3 regions of the Bradyrhizobium sp. Ses1 genome follow, and region 2 is predicted to be linked to each of the others. Evidence: predicted binding sites of a transcription regulator. Region 2 holds the regulator's gene; each other region holds the start of a gene.

Region 1 (5,486 bases), on a different contig from region 2:
GATCGTGGTGCTGATCACGGAAGCCTTCAATGTCCGGGGCGCGCTGAGCTATGCGATCGGCGGCGCGATCGTCGGGGCCGCCTGTTATCTCGGCCTGGTTCCGTTCGACCCCGATACGTTCCGGTTCGAGGGCATCGTGCATCGCCATCTCGAGATCATGACCGGCGCCGGCATCGTCGCGGGTCTGGTGTACTGGCTGATTGCGGGCCGCACCGCCGGCGCCTGGCGCGAGCCGCCGCGCAAATTGCCGCCGCCCCCGCCACTGCCGTCACAATCCAGGCCGCAGCCGTGAATGGAGCTGTCATTGCGAGCCACCGGGTCGGCGCGAAGCGCCGCCCGACGACAGGCTCCGCGAAGCAATCCATGCAGCTGCACGTGCGGAGAGGTGGATTGCTTCGTCGCTATCGCTCCCCGCAATGACGGTTGAATTCGGGGTTTCCACATCCCGCCGCCTCGGGTAAACCGCGCGCCATGAACCGGACCGGACTTTTCATCGCGCTGGGGCTTGCGGTCGTGATCGGGCTGTTGTTCGGGCTGTTTCCCGAACTCGACCTGAAGCTCGGTGCGCTGTTCTACGATGCCGCGCAAAAAACCTTTCCGCTGAAGCTGAACGCTGTCGCGTCGTTTGCGCGCGATGCGGCGATGTGGATCGCATGGGGATTTGCGCTGCCCGCGATCGCTGCGTTCGTCGTCAAGATGATCCGGCCCGACCGGCCGATGCTGATCTCGGGCCGCGCCGCGACGTTTCTCCTGGTGACGCTGCTGCTCTCCGCCGGCGTCCTCACCAACTTCACTTTCAAGACCTATTGGGGCCGGCCGCGACCGGTGGCGGTGACCGAGTTTGCCGGCGACAAGAGCTTCGTGCCGTGGTGGGATCCGCGCGGCACCTGCGGCCGCAACTGCTCGTTCTTCTCCGGCGAGGGGGCGACTGCGTTCTGGACCTATGCGCCGGCAGCGCTGGCGCCGCCGCAATGGCGCGCCCTGGCGTTTGCGGCGGCGACCGTGTTCGGTATCGCCACCAGCGCCCTGCGGATGGCCTTTGGCGGGCATTTCTTCACCGACGTCGCGATTGCCGGCATCGTGACCTACCTGGTGATCTGGCTCGCCTATGCCCTGATCTACCGCTGGCCGTCGACGCGGGTGACGGATGCCCAGGTTGATGCCGCGCTAACCCGGTTCGCGCGACGGTGGCGCCGGCGCGAGACGGACCCCAGGCCGTCGATATGAGCGACGTCATAAAGGCCGCCATTAATCACGTGCCCATCAGCGCGAAATTTGATATTCGCGCAACTTAACAGCAAACGACTTTACGACCGATTGGACGCTCCATGAGTACGATTTTGAAAAGCCTGCCCAAGGGCGAAAAAGTCGGCATCGCTTTCTCGGGCGGTCTCGACACCAGCGCAGCGCTGCTATGGATGAAACAGAAGGGCGCGCGCGTCTTTGCCTACACCGCGAACCTCGGCCAGCCCGACGAGTCCGACTACAACGAAATTCCGCGCAAGGCCATGGAGTTCGGCGCCGAGAAAGCCCGCCTCGTGGATTGCCGTATGCAATTGGTCCACGAAGGCATTGCCGCGATCCAATCCGGTGCCTTCCACATCTCGACCGGCGGCGCCACCTATTTCAACACCACCCCGCTCGGTCGCGCCGTGACTGGCACCATGCTGGTCTCGGCCATGAAGGAGGACGGGGTCAACATCTGGGGTGATGGCTCCACCTTCAAGGGCAACGATATCGAGCGGTTCTATCGCTACGGCCTGCTGACCAATTCGAACCTGAAGATCTACAAGCCCTGGCTCGACCAGCAATTCATCGACGAGCTCGGCGGCCGCGCGGAAATGTCGGCGTTCATGACCGCGCAAGGGTTCGCCTACAAGATGAGCGCCGAGAAGGCGTATTCGACCGACAGCAATCTCCTCGGTGCAACCCACGAGGCCAAGGATCTCGAGAGCCTGCAAAGCGGTATCAAGATCGTCAATCCGATCATGGGCGTGCCGTTCTGGCGCGACGACTGTGTCGTCAGGGCCGAACAGGTCACCGTGCGCTTCGAGGAAGGCCAGCCCGTCGCGCTGAACGGCCAGACTTTCCCGGACCCGGTGGCGCTGTTCCTCGAGGCCAACGCCATCGGCGGCAGGCATGGTCTTGGCATGAGCGACCAGATCGAGAACCGGATCATCGAGGCAAAGAGCCGCGGCATCTATGAAGCTCCCGGCATGGCGCTGCTGCACATCGCCTATGAGCGCCTGATCACCGGCATCCACAACGAAGACACCATCGAGCAGTACCGGATCAACGGCCTGCGCCTTGGCCGGCTGCTCTACCAGGGGCGGTGGTTCGATTCTCAGGCTCTCATGCTGCGCGAAACCGCCCAGCGTTGGGTGGCGCGCGCCATCACCGGTGAGGTGACGCTCGAGCTGCGCCGCGGCAACGACTATTCGATCTTGAACACCGAGAGCCCGAACCTGAGCTATCAGCCGGAGCGGCTGAGCATGGAGAAGGTGGAGGATGCGGCGTTCACGCCGGCGGACCGTATCGGCCAGCTCACAATGCGCAACCTCGACATCGCCGATACCCGCACCAAGCTGGATCTCTACGCGGAGACAGGCTTGCTGTCGCTCGGCGAGGGCTCGAACATCTTGAGGCTCGATAGCGACAAGAGCTGAAGCGTGTGAGCTCCGTAGCCCGGACTACGCTTGCGCTCCATCCGGGCTACGGACTGCGACGATCCATCGCCGGTATCCAGGCTCGATGTGTAATGGACGCGTCATTCGGCGCGGCTAGTCTCGTCGCCTGCGCGCCCGTGACCTCCGTACTGCAGCCGGACGGCGCGGGCGAACAATTGTGGGGCGCAAATCATGATCAAGCCATTTGCCGGTGCCGCTCTCCTCGTCCTGTTGTCCGGATCGCCGACGCTAGCCCAGACGATCTATCCGATCGACCGCGCCGACATCCTCGCCGGCGCCCATTTCGACTTCAAGGTCGAGTTTCCCGATCGCGTTGATCCGGCGAATGTGAAAGTCACGGTGAACGGCGCGGATTATTCCGCAGCGTTCAGCCAGCCCGGCACCTTCGTGGAGCGCGAAGACGGCAAGGAGCAGTCGGCGCTGATCGTTCGCGATGTCGCATTGACCAAGCCTGGAAGCGTGAAGGTGGAAGTCTCTGACGGCGCACGCAGCCGCACTGTCGTGTGGTCGGTTTACGACACCGGTCCGCGCAAGGCCAAGAACGTGATCCTGTTCATCGGTGATGGACTGTCGCCGGCCCATCGGGTTGCGGCGCGTATGCTCTCCAAGGGAATTGCGGAAGGCAAAAGCCTCGGCAAGCTTGCCATCGACGACATGCCGCATATGGCGCTGGTTGCGACTGCCGGCTCCGATTCGATCATCACCGACTCGGCGAATGCGGCCAGCGCCTACGCCACGGGTCACAAGACCGCCGTCAACGCGTTGGGTGTCTACGCTGATCGCTCCACAAGCCCGTTCGATGATCCCAAGGTCGAAACCATCACCAGCGTCGCGAAGCGGCGGCTTGGTCTGGGCATCGGGATCGTCACCAACACCGAAGTCGAGGATGCCACACCGGCGGCAATGGTCGTGCATACCCGCCGCCGCGCCGCCTATGATGAGATCGTCGCGCAGCTCTTCGCCGCCAAGCCCGATGTCCTGATGGGAGGAGGCAGCGCGAATTTCCTGCCGCAAGCAGCAGCGGGAAAGCGCAAGGACGACATCGATTACATCGCCCGCTTTCGCGATGCCGGCTATCAGGTGGTGACGACAAAGTCCGAGCTTGATGCGGCCGCTGCGAAACCCGACACGAACAAGCTGCTGGGATTGTTTGCCTCCGGCAACATGGACGGTGTCCTGGACCGCAAGTTCCTCAAAGGCGGCAGCGTCGGCAAGTTTCCCGAACAGCCCGATCTGACCGAGCAGGTGCAGGCCGCGCTGAAAGTGCTGTCGAAGAACGATGGCGGCTTCTTCCTGATGGTGGAATCGGGACTGATCGACAAATACGCTCATCTCCTGGACATGGAGCGCGCGGTCTACGACACGATCATGCTCGACAATGCCGTTCGTTTTGCGCGCGACTGGGCGCAGGCCCGCGGCGATGACACCTTGATCCTGGTGGTGGCGGACCACAATCATCCCAACAGTCTTGTCGGCACCATCAATGACGACATGACCAACACGCCCAACGTCCCGTTCCGCGAACGCGTCGGCGTCTATGACAAGGCGGGATTCCCCAACTATCCGGCTGCCGATGCCGAGGGCTATCCTTCACGGGTGGATGTCAGCCGGCGGCTCGCGATTTTCTCGGCCAGCCTGCCGGACCATTACGAAACCTTCCGCCCCAAGCTCGATAACCCGAATGATCCGACGGCGAAGGGCGATGAGCCTGGGACTTTCAAAGCCAACGACAAATACAAGGACGTTCCGGGAGCCGTGCTACGCCCCGGCAATCTGCCGGCGATGATCGGCGCCAGCGTGCATTCGGGAGAAGACGTCATCCTGACAGCAACCGGCCCAGGCAGCGAACGCGTTCATGGTTCGATGGACAACACGGAAGTCTTCCATGTCATCGCCGATGCGCTGGGACTTGCCGCACCGGCGCCGTAGCGTCGCGAGCTCTTGTAGCGTGGGCGAAGCGAAGCGTGCCCACGATCAGCACTTCGCTCGGAGGTGGGCACGCTACGCTTTTGCCCATCCCGACAGGTTCTGCGCTCACGCCTCTGCGCGCGGGAGCCATCTGGAAGTCGCGACAATATGAGGCACCAGCCGGCCCAACCAAACCCGGCATTGGCCGACCTACCGGTGACAGCCCCTTTTTATCACGGAGGCATCAATGGCCAGGTATCGGCACGACCTGCCGCAGCGGCGCGGCGGCATCTTCCTGACCGACGGCGGCATGGAAACGACGCTGATCTTCCACCACGGCCTCGAGCTGCCGCACTTTGCCGCTTTCGTCCTGCTCGACTCCGCGGATGGTCGTGAGCACCTCAAGCGCTACTACGAGTCCTACCTTGCGATTGCGCGCGCGAAGGGCACCGGTTTCGTGCTCGACAGCCCAACCTGGCGCGCCAATCCGGATTGGGGCGTCAAGCTCGGCTACGACGCGGCTGCGCTGACATCGATCAACGTCCGTTCGATTGAGTTCCTGAACCAGCTGCGAACCGGCTGGGAGCGGCCGAACATGCCCTGTGTCATCGATGGCGCGATCGGTCCGCGCGGCGATGGCTACAAAGCCGGCAACATGGATGCATCCGAGGCGGAAGCCTATCATGCGCCACAGATTGCCGCCTTCGCGGAAGCCGGCGCCGACATGGTGACGGCGTTCACGCTGAACGGGATCGATGAAGCGATCGGCATCGTCCACGCGGCCAAGGCACACAGTATTCCGGTGGCGATCTCCTTCACCGTCGAAACCGATGGTCGTCTGGTGAAGGGTGAAACGCTGCGTGAGGCGATCGAGGCTGTCGATCACGCCAC
Region 2 (5,486 bases):
ATCAGCTTGGCATTGACCTGATAGGGCCGGAGCAGATTGTGCCGGTGCTCGCCGTCCTTGTCGCCCATCGACACCCAGGTGTCGGTGACGACGCAGTCGGCGCCGCGCACGGCCTCCTCGGGGTCGTTGCCGAGCACGATCGGCGCCTGGGTCGCCTTGATCCAGTCGCGCATCGCCTTGTTCGGCGCGAGCTGCGGCGGCGTCGCGATATTGAGGGCGAACTTGAAACGCTCGGCGGCATGCGCCCATGACGCCAGCACGTTGTTGTCGTCACCGGTCCAGGCCACGGTCTTGCCCTCGATCGAACCGCGACGCTCCTCGAACGTCATCAGGTCGGCCATCACCTGGCAGGGATGCGAGCGGCGCGTCAGCCCGTTGATCACGGGGACGGTGGCATGCGCGGCGAGCTCCAAGAGCGCATCGTGGTTGAGGATGCGGATCATGATCGCATCGACATAGCGCGACAGCACGCGCGCAGTGTCGGCGATGGTCTCGCCACGGCCGAGCTGCATCTCGGCGCCGGTGAGCATGATCGATTCACCGCCAAGCTGGCGCATGCCGACGTCGAACGACACTCGCGTGCGGGTCGAAGGACGCTCGAAGATCATCGCCAGCGTCTTGCCTTCGAGCGGCTTCGTGGCCCGCTCATGCGCCTTCAGTCTCGCCTTCATGGCGGCGCCGGCGGCCAGCATGGCGCGCAGCTCGTTGAGCGACATTTCGTTGATGTCGAGGAAGTGACGGGGCGCCTTGCTCATCATCCCGCTGCCTTCTTCGAAGGTCCGCTTGAGAGCGCGGTGCAGGCGCGCTCCAGACAACCGATGGCGTGCTCGATCTCGGCCTCGCTGACGATCAGCGGCGCGAGGAAGCGCACCACATTATCGCCGGCGCCGACTGTGAGCAGCTTCTGCTCGCGCAGGGCGTTGACGAGGTCGCCCGAGGGCACCACGGCCTTGACGCCGATCAGAAGCCCCTCGCCGCGCACGTCGGCGAGAATGGACGGATAGCGGTCAACCGCGGAGGCGAGCTTCTGCTTGAGCAGGAGCGACATCTTCTGCACGTGATCGAAGAAGCCGGGCTTCAGCATCACATCGAGCACGGCGCCGGCGGCCGCGACCGCGAGCGGATTGCCGCCGAAGGTCGAGCCATGCGAACCCGCCGTCATGCCGGAGGCGGCTTCCGCGGTCGCAAGGAAGGCGCCGATCGGAAAGCCGCCGCCGAGCGCCTTGGCCAGCGACATCACGTCAGGGGTGACCCCGATACGCTTGTAGGCGAAGAGATCGCCGGTGCGGCCCATGCCGGTCTGCACCTCGTCGAACGCGAGCAATAGGCCATGCTCGTCGCAAAGCTGGCGCAGCGCCTTGAAGAAAGCCGGCGGCGCGGAGCGCACGCCGCCCTCGCCCTGCACCGGCTCGATCAGAATGCCCGCGGTCTCTGGACCGATCGCGCGTTTCACCGCTTCGATATCGCCATGCGGCACCTGGTCGAAGCCGTCCATCGGCGGACCGAAGCCCTCGAGATATTTAGCAGCGCCGGTCGCTGCGAGTGTCGCGAGCGTGCGGCCATGGAAGGCGCCTTCGAAGGTGATGATGCGGTAGCGCTCCGGATGCCCCTTCGAGAAGTGATAGTGACGCACGACCTTGATCACGCCCTCCATCGCTTCCGCGCCGGAATTGCAGAAGAACACGAAGTCCGCAAAACTCTGCTCGCACAGCCGCGCGGCAAGCTTCTCGCCGTCCGGGCTCTTGAACAGGTTCGACATGTGCCAGAGCTTCGTCGCCTGTTCCTGCAGCGCCTTCACCAGATGCGGATGGGCATGGCCGAGCGCGTTCACCGCGACGCCGGAGGTGAAGTCGAGATAACGCTCGCCTTTGGTCGAGATCAGCCAACAGCCTTCGCCGCGTTCGAAGCCGAGATCGGCCCTGGCAAAAACGGGAAGCAGATGCGACGTGGCGCGGTCGGTCATGGCGATCACTGAAGGGTTCAGACAAGCCTTTCAGACAAGCCCCGGCGGCGTGCAGCGATGCAGACACGCGGCTGGAGCTCATCCAGCGAAAACAAAACGTGCCGCCTTTGCAGGGCGGCACGTGAAGGCATTCTATGCGCGCGGCGGGTGCTGTCAATCGCCACGAAGCCGCCAGGCTGCGCTGCAAAGTGCCGGTAATCCGCAGTTTTCCGGTGTGGTGGAAAAGCCCGATTGCAATCCCTAAATGTCGGAACATGTGGACGCATAGGCGCGGACTCTTGCGCCAGAGTCACGCCATATTGTAGCGTCTAGCCTGTCGGGTACGACATCTCGTGCGGCAGTTTTGATCCCTTAGAGTCCTTTGTGTGCGGCGTACACGTTCGGGTGCGGTTTTCGTGCCCGGCGAGCCTTAAGGGATTCTGCCCGCAGGGATTTTTGAGATTAGGCATCGCAGCGCTGTCCCAGGATCGGCCGGCGCAACGCGAAGGGAAAGATGCGATGACGGTATTGACCTGGTCCGACGAACGCGTCGAGCAGTTGAAAAAGCTCTGGGAAGGTGGCCTTTCGGCCAGCCAGATCGCTGCGGAACTGGGCAACGTGACCCGCAATGCGGTGATCGGCAAGGTGCACCGGCTCGGCCTCTCGGGCCGCGCCAAGAGTCCTGCTGCAGCCGCGCCGCGGCAGCGCAAGGCGCGTCCCGCACAGCCGATGATGCGCGTGGCGCGTCCGGTCTCCCGCGGCAACACCGCGCTCGCCCACGCCTTCGAGGTGGAGGTGGAAGCGGACCCTATCGCCTACGACAATGTGGTACCGATGAGCCAGCGGCTGTCGCTGCTCGAATTGAACGAGGCCACCTGCCACTGGCCGGTCGGCGATCCCTCGAGCCCGGAATTCTTCTTCTGCGGCGGCAAGGCGCTTCCCGGCCTGCCCTATTGCGCGCACCACTCCCGCATCGCCTACCAGCCGGCGGCTGACCGCCGCCGTCCGACGGTCAAGCCGTCACAAGGCAAGTAAACCGACGACAGATCGTAGCCTGGGTGGAGCGCAGCGCAACCCGGGAACGCTGTATCGGCAGGTCCAAATTTCCCCGGGTTACGCTTCGCTGCACCCGGGCTGCGGATTGAGGTCGCCGGTTTACGACTGCTCGGCCTTCGCGAAGCGATCATCGAGCGCGTAGCCCGCACCGCGGACGGTGCGGATCGGGTCCTGCTCGCGGCCGGGATTGAGCAATTTGCGCAGGCGGCCGATGTGAACGTCGACGGTGCGCTCGTCGATATAGATGTCGCGGCCCCAAACGCTGTCGAGCAGCTGCTCGCGGCTGAACACGCGGCCGGGATGCTCCAGGAAGAACTCCAGCAGGCGATATTCGGTCGGGCCGAGATCGATCGGGCGGCCCGAGCGCGCGACGCGGCGCTTCTCGCGGTCGAGTTCGATGTCGCCATAGGTGAGCACGGTGGCGAGCCGCTCCGGGCTTGCCCGGCGCAACAGGCCCTTCACCCGCGCGAGCAGTTCAGGCACCGAGAACGGCTTGACGATGTAGTCGTCGGCACCGGTCGCCAGCCCCCTCACGCGCTCGCTTTCCTCGCCGCGCGCGGTCAGCATGATGATCGGGAGCTGCTTGGTCTCCGGCCGCGCCCGCAGACGGCGGCACAGCTCGATGCCGGAGAGTCCCGGCAGCATCCAGTCGAGCACGACAAGGTCGGGAATACGTTCCTTGAGCCTTGTGTCCGCATCGTCTCCACGGGCGACCGTTTCGACATCATAGCCTTCTGCATCGAGATTGTAGCGCAACAGCGTCGTCAGCGCTTCTTCGTCTTCGACCACCAGAATGCGTGCGCTCATCGGCTTGGCTTCTCCTATAGCGGGATGACTCTCTGCTTGAATCGTCATCCCACTCTTCCTTTGATGTTTGAGCAGGATCTTGGCGGAAAGCCGGCGTCGACTTTCCGGATGTTGCTCTAGTTGCCCGGAACGGTCGTGGCGAACGTCGTCATATCCCCCTTCGGCCGCTTGTCGGTGATCTGCTGACCCTCGATCATGTAGAAGACCGTTTCCGCGATGTTGGTGGCGTGGTCGCCGATCCGCTCGATATTCTTGGCGCAGAACATCAGGTGGATGCAGAACGAGATGTTGCGCGGATCTTCCATCATGTAGGTGAGGAGCTCGCGGAACAGCGAGGTGCAGATCGCGTCCACCTCCTCGTCGCTCTTCCAGACGTTCATCGCCGCCGGCAGATCGTGCGCGGCATAGGCGTCGAGCACGGACTTGACCTGCGACAGCACGAGGTCGGTCATGTGCTCCAGGCCGCGGATCAACTTCAGCGGCTGGAAGTCGTTCTCCAGCGCGGCGACGCGCTTGCCCATGTTCTTGGCGAGGTCGCCGATCCGCTCGAGGTCGGTCGCCACCCGCATCGCGCCGACGATCTCGCGCAAGTCGACAGCCATCGGCTGGCGGCGGGCGATCGTCAGCACGGCGCGCTCCTCGATCACGCGCTGCAGGCTGTCGATCTCGATGTCGGAAGCGACGACACGCTTGCCGAGCGCGACGTCGCGGCGGATCAGCGCATCGACGGATTCGGTGATCATCCGTTCGACCAGCCCGCCCATCTCTGCGACCAGACGGGTCAGTTCCTGAAGATCGCTGTCGAATGCCTTGGCGGTATGTTCAGAAGCCATGATGTCCCTCCTCAACCAAACCGGCCGGTGATGTAGTCCTGGGTGCGTCGATCGCTCGGCGAGGTGAAGATCTTGCTGGTGTCGTCGAACTCGATCAGTTCGCCCAGATACATGAACGCAGTCTTGTCGGAGACGCGCGCCGCCTGCTGCATGTTATGCGTGACGATCGCGATCGTGTAGTCCTCCGACAATTCCTGGATCAACTCCTCGACCTTGGCGGTCGAGATCGGATCGAGCGCCGAGCAGGGCTCGTCGAACAGGATAACTTCGGGCCGCACCGCAACCGTGCGGGCGATGCAGAGGCGCTGCTGCTGGCCGCCGGAGAGGCTCAGGCCGGAGGCGTTGAGCTTGTCCTTGACCTCGTTCCACAGCGCACCGCCGCGCAGCGCTTTCTCGACGCGGCCGTCCATTTCAGATTTCGAAATCTTCTCGTAAAGGCGGATGCCGAAGGCGATGTTCTCATAGATCGTCATCGGGAACGGCGTCGGCTTCTGGAACACCATTCCGATCCGCGCCCGCAGCAGGTTGAGGTCGAGCTTGGGGTCGAGGATGTTGGTCTGGTCCAGCATCAACTGGCCGGTGGCGCGCTGGCCGGGATACAGGTCGTACATCCGGTTGAAGATCCGGAGCAGGGTCGACTTGCCGCAGCCGGACGGGCCGATAAAGGCGGTGACGCGGTTGGTGCCGAGCGTCAGGTTGATGTTCTTCAACGCATGGTGCTCACCGTAATAGAAGTTGAGGCTGCGTGCAGTCACCTTTGGCGCCGCTTCCGGCAGCGACTTCTGGGGAATGGCCGCGCTCGGGCTGGTCGTCGATACGGACAGATCGGTCATTTTGCGCTCCTTTCG
Region 3 (5,486 bases), on a different contig from region 2:
CGAGGTGATCGAGATGAAACGTGCCCGAAATCATGCGGTGCCCAAGCTGCTCGTCCATAACGACAATCCTGCCCGGCCGGTAGCGATTGATCTCTTGGACCAGACGATTGACCGGCCAGTCGCGAACGATCAGAAGACCCTTTCGCCAGGCGTCCGCCTGTTCCAGATCCGCTTGCGAGGCGCGTCCGAGCCCCATCTCCGCCGAATAGGATATCTGCTGCTCGCCCGAAATGGCGACACGTTGTCCTTTCCATTCGACTTCGACGGCGCCTTCAAGACACGACACCGAGACGGCACGATCGAGACATCTCACATTGAAACTGGCGCGACGCGTCGTGACGCGGCCTCCGGCGGCATCAATGACAAGCGGCGCGGGCGCGTCGCGCTCCGCCTCGACGGCGGCCTCGCCCGAAATCAGCTCGATGCGCGGAGCGCCCTGCTCGGATCGCACGGCGATGCTGGTCTGGGTGTTGAGCGTCAGCGAGACATTGTCGGCCAATGCGATGTTGCGCCGTTCGCCCTTGCCGGTCCGATAGTCCGCCGACAGTTCTTCGAAAGATGGCCATAGCCCCATCGGCGGACGAACGACCACGTATCCGGCGGCCACCGATGCGGCGGCAGCCATCGCGCCCCCGATCAGCGCCCGGCGGCTGAGCCTGTCGCGCGCGTCGCGTTGACTGCGGCGTTCAACATTCACAAGCTCTTGGCTTGCGAGCACGCGCGTCGCCTCGCCGAAACTGCGCCACAGCCTCACGGCATCGCGGAAGGCGGCCTCGTGCTCAGCGGTGCGCTGCCGCCAAAGCGCCAAAGCGGCAGCATCGTCCGACGTCGCCGACCCGGAGTGCAGGCGAATAACCCACGCAAGCGCCTGCCGCAGCAGCGGGTCAAGCTCGGAAGGAATATCGTCGCCTGCGGTCAAGGCCAATCGCTCTTTGTTGATTCTCCCGCCGAATGACTTCGGCGTACTCAGAAATACCGCGTCCTCATGCTCTATAGACGATTGACGCAAAGGAAGACTGAATCGAAAATGCAGCCTATCCGCACTTTCAAGCTCTTTGTCGCTATAGAAAGTGCATCTTTCAAAATTTTTCTTGAAGATTCGCGATCCGCGCCGGCATTCAACCGTGCGCGTTGGAAAAGTGCCGCTGGAGCATGATCCGGAAAAGTGGAAACCGGTTTTCCCTCGCGACAAACGCGAAGCATTTGCGCAGGAAGATCATGCTCAAACAAAGAGACGAGATCATGATCCGATCCGTCCAATCGGATTATGATCTAGACAGCCTGACAAGCACGTCTCTTGCCAAGATGCAAGCTACTCGCTGGCCTTCGCCTTTGGACGCGGCCCGAGACGCCGGAGAACGGTGCGGCCCAGCCGACGGCTGAGATGCTCCATGGCATGCTGCAGGTCGAAATCGACCGTGCGCACATTGATGCCAAACCGATCCGCGATCTCGCGGTGGGGCTGATGATCAAGATGGGCTGCGATAAATACATCGCGCCGCCGGGCGGGCAATTCTGCGAGAGCCTTCTGAAACTCCGTCAGCTCGATGCGCGATTCCGTCACCATTGCCGGGTCCGGACGGTCGTCGGGGATGACGTCCATGATCGCCGCGATTTCCGAGGCGTTCAACAAGTGCCGATCGCTTTTGCGCCGATCCTTGGCGACATTCAGCGCGGTACGAAACAGATAGTCGACGGGGCTATGAATCGGCACCGCATCGGATACTCGATCGACCCGCAGAAACGCTTCGTGCAGCGCCTCGCGCGCGAAATCCGAGGAGCCAAGGCAACGCGTCAGACGCTTGGCCAAGCCCTCGTAATCAGCTGCGACTGTCTCTCGCAGAGATTTACTATTCGAATCAGACACCTACCAGCCCCGCAACGCCACGCCCTGCGTTTCGCAGATCGCGGTCAGTCCCACTATTTTCCCTATCCACCGAGGATGACACTCGCGTGACGGACATCAGTCACTCGCAAGCTGGTCGGCGATGGCGGCAATCGAACCACAGGTGCGGGAATATTAAGATACCGCGGCCATTCGGCCGGAAGCTTGCAACGGCTGCGCCCCGAGAATCGTTTGATCGCCCCGGCATCGAGTAAGATGTCGCCGGAGCTTGAAGCAACCCCTTATATTAGTCGCCTACAGCGCGTGGATCGAGATCATGAAGCGGATCGGGAGCGGCATTTTGGGCGGCGCCTGCTGGCTCAACACCAGGCCACGCAAGCTCTCGGCGATCGAGCTATCCCGATCAAAGTCGCCTGTCGAACCGTCGAGCTCGGCCCTGTCTATGACTCGCGAGGACGGCGTCACCCATAGTTTGACCGCGACCCGATATTCGCCCCGCCTGGTCCGCCCGCCCTTCTTGAGCGCCTTCTGAATGTCCGATTGCAGGAGGCTGATATATTCTCCCAGATTGCGATCGGGAGCGTCGGTCGTACCGCGAACACGTAACGTTCCAAGCGTTATGTCCGCGGAGACTGGGGGATGGATGGGCGGCTCGTCCGGATCCGGCACGGACGCCGGCGCGAGCGTCACGGCATTGGATCGGCTATAGCGAACCCTCAGGTCAGTATCGGCCAGGAGCATCAGCAGCGCGGCCTGCGGCGTGAACTCGCCGTTGACCGACGGCGAACGGAAGCCGGCTGCCGAGGTCGTTTCGAACATCACCTGGACGCCGGCCTGCTGGCTGTACGCCTGCAGCGCGTCGATCAGTGGCTGCGCCGGGATATTGAACGTCATGAGCCCGACCGGCGGCGTCCGCTCGTTTCCGGACGCGACGGTAACCCCGACCAGAATGACAAGTAGCGCCGCGACCTTCGCCAAGGTCCAGGCGCCGAGGCGGGGTAAGTTCATCCTTTGCCGGACTTGCGCCCGGGACGAAGCGATTTGGCCAATAGTTAGCATCACTGACAACTGAGCCGTCTCGCTGGCTACTTCCTCGCAAGGGCCTTCGATTTCGCGCAAGCAGATCCCGGAGGTCGCGCCATCTCTCGGTCCTCACATCGTACCTTCCTATGTCAACCATATGACAGATTGCCTGACGGCGTCACCTGCCCGACCTTGGCACATCAGCCGATACCACCGCGGCCGAACGAGCGCACGCCTCGAGACGATGACGCGGGAAGCAGCTCGGATAGGTTTCGGGAGCCGGCCGAGCTCAGCGGGTAAGGTCACAGAGGATTTACCGTCAGTTTCGAACGCGTGCTTTTGAAAGCGCCGCCCACTTTCCCATTTGCAATGTATAGGAGCTGCGAAGCGCTCCGGCATATCGAACAGATCGAAAGTTGCCTCGCAAAGCAGGCGTCGGCGCAAAGCTGCCGCGCACTTGCACACGATGGTGAGGATCGAAGTATGACACAGATCGCGGTGGCCTACACCAACTCCACAGTCGAAACTGAAGCGGTGCCGGAGGTTGCGTCCCGCCGGCATGCCATTCATCAAATGCTGCTCCCGTTTTCGGTGGCCTATTTGATCGGCGCCTTCGTCACCGATCTCGCTTATTGGCGGACTGCGCTGGTGATGTGGGAGAGATTTTCGGTCTGGCTGATTGCGGCCGGATTGGTGATCGCGGCGCTTGCGGCCATCGCCGCCGTGATCGATCTCCTGATCGACAGGCAGAGGCCGGCCTGGTTTCGCGCACTCACCTATGTCGTCGCGATTGTGCTCTCGATCGTGAATGTCCTCGTTCACAGCCGCGATGGCTACACCGCTGTCGTGCCGACCGGCCTCGCGCTCTCGGGGCTCGTCACGATCCTCCTGCTGTCGCTGTTGGTGGGAGGCTGGGGCTTGATCCATGGCGATCGCGCAGGAGCAGCCGAATGACCAGCTTGTTCAATCTTGCCCGTGCGGCGAACCTGCCGCGCTTTGCCACCATGGCTGTTGCCGCCGCGGCCTTGAGTCTTGCGGGCTGTGACGACAGCGGCGGGAATCCTGCAAGGCAGATCGGCGCCCATCCATACCTGCCCGCGCTACAGCAGTATCTGCTGCCGCCGATCAGGATTGCGCGGCCAGCTCCGTGGGGTGACGAAACGCCGAAGGTGGCGGAAGGGTTGCAGGTCCGTGCATTGGCCACGGGGTTCCAACATCCGCGATCGCTTTACGTACTGCCGAACGGCGACGTGTTGGTGATCGAAAGCAATGGCCCGAAGGCCCCGGTCTTCCGGCCCAAGGATCTCGTCACCGGCTGGGTGCAATGGTTCGCCGGCGCCAAGGCCGAGGATGCAAATCGCATCACGCTGTTGCGCGACACCAATGGCGACGGCATTCCCGATGTGCGCACCGTATTCCTCGACCACCTTAACTCACCATTCGGCGTTGCGCTGGTCGGCCACGATCTCTACGTCGCAAACACCGATGCGATCGTCCGATATCCCTACGAGGATGGACAAACCAGCATCACCGCATCAGGCACCAAGCTGACCGATCTTCCCGGCGGGCCGATCGACCATCACTGGACCAAGACCTTGCTCGCGAGCCCCGATGGCACGAAGCTCTATGTCGGTGTCGGCTCGAACAGCAACATCACCGAGAATGGCATCCAGGCCGAGTACGAGAGAGCCGCGATCTGGGAGATCGACCGCGCGAGCGGCGCCCATCGCATCTTCGCCAGCGGCGTGCGCAATCCCACCGGGCTGCAGTGGGAGCCCGAGACCGGCAAGCTCTGGGCCATCGCCAACGAACGCGATGAGATCGGTCCCGATCTCGTGCCGGACTATTTGACCTCGGTGCAGGATGGCGGCTTTTATGGCTGGCCTTACAGCTACTACGGCCAGCATCTCGATCCGCGCGTCGAGCCGCAACGCCCCGATCTCGTGGCCAAGGCGATCGTGCCGGACTATGCCCTGAGTTCGCATGTGGCACCGCTCGGCCTCGCCATGTACACAGGCAACAACCTTCCAGCGCAATATCATGGAGGTGCATTCGTCGCCGAGCATGGAAGCTGGGACCGAACCCCGCTCAACGGCTACAAGGTGGTGTTCGTGCCGTTTAGCGGCGGCAAGCCATCCGGTCCGGCGCAGGACGTCGTCACGGGATTCCTCAATGCGGACGACCACGCGCGCGGCAGGCCGGTTGGCCTCGCGATCGATCGGGCGGGTGCACTGCTGATCGCCGACGATGTCGGAAACACGGTGTGGCGGGTGTCCGCCACGAGCCCAGCGGCCCAAACCAAGTCGGACACATAAGCGCTAGAGGAGCCCAAGGAGCAAGGCAGAGCCGGGCGTCGTTCGCGACGTCCGGCTCTGCATCATCGGAATGGCGCGCGGCCCGCGAGCAATGGCAAGAGCGAGATCGCACGCATTTGCGAATTCGCACGGCCGCCTCCCCTCCTCGACCAACCTGCGCTTCACAAATAACCGCGGCGTGAACTCGCTTGCCTGCGAGCACAGCAAGCTCACCGATTTGTAAGCAGCATCCTCTCAATCGGACGTGAACTCATTAAACGCCTGTTTAGTGGCTCCGCCGACCACGCCTGGCCTACGTTCAG

The links. The regulator PhoB, encoded in region 2, activates phosphate uptake and scavenging genes when phosphate is short. The targets are predictions, from matches to a motif close to TGTCATNNANCTGTCAT.
Region 1: a site for PhoB is predicted at 2,755-2,771, ahead of AC5ZG5_RS26475 (alkaline phosphatase). Genes of this name have one in related genera too.
Region 3: a site for PhoB is predicted at 3,016-3,032, ahead of AC5ZG5_RS10735 (STN domain-containing protein). Genes of this name have one in related genera too.

The regions. Positions count from the first base shown of each region.
Region 1 covers NZ_JCAMOQ010000026.1:25,229-30,714, reverse strand. The annotation lists gene AC5ZG5_RS26490 (hypothetical protein) at 1-292, shown strand, start outside; gene AC5ZG5_RS26485 (phosphatase PAP2 family protein) at 472-1,227, shown strand; gene argG (argininosuccinate synthase) at 1,329-2,666, shown strand; gene AC5ZG5_RS26475 (alkaline phosphatase) at 2,859-4,616, shown strand; gene AC5ZG5_RS26470 (homocysteine S-methyltransferase family protein) at 4,843-5,486, shown strand, end outside.
Region 2 covers NZ_JCAMOQ010000001.1:99,055-104,540, reverse strand. The annotation lists gene argF (ornithine carbamoyltransferase) at 1-755, opposite strand, end outside; gene AC5ZG5_RS00465 (aspartate aminotransferase family protein) at 755-1,963, opposite strand; gene AC5ZG5_RS00460 (GcrA family cell cycle regulator) at 2,462-2,977, shown strand; gene phoB (phosphate regulon transcriptional regulator PhoB) at 3,098-3,805, opposite strand; gene phoU (phosphate signaling complex protein PhoU) at 3,922-4,638, opposite strand; gene pstB (phosphate ABC transporter ATP-binding protein PstB) at 4,650-5,471, opposite strand; gene pstA (phosphate ABC transporter permease PstA) at 5,468-5,486, opposite strand, start outside.
Region 3 covers NZ_JCAMOQ010000006.1:195,083-200,568, forward strand. The annotation lists gene AC5ZG5_RS10720 (FecR family protein) at 1-919, opposite strand, end outside; gene AC5ZG5_RS10725 (hypothetical protein) at 1,092-1,271, shown strand; gene AC5ZG5_RS10730 (RNA polymerase sigma factor) at 1,313-1,867, opposite strand; gene AC5ZG5_RS10735 (STN domain-containing protein) at 2,141-2,854, opposite strand; gene AC5ZG5_RS10740 (DUF2231 domain-containing protein) at 3,353-3,823, shown strand; gene AC5ZG5_RS10745 (PQQ-dependent sugar dehydrogenase) at 3,874-5,184, shown strand.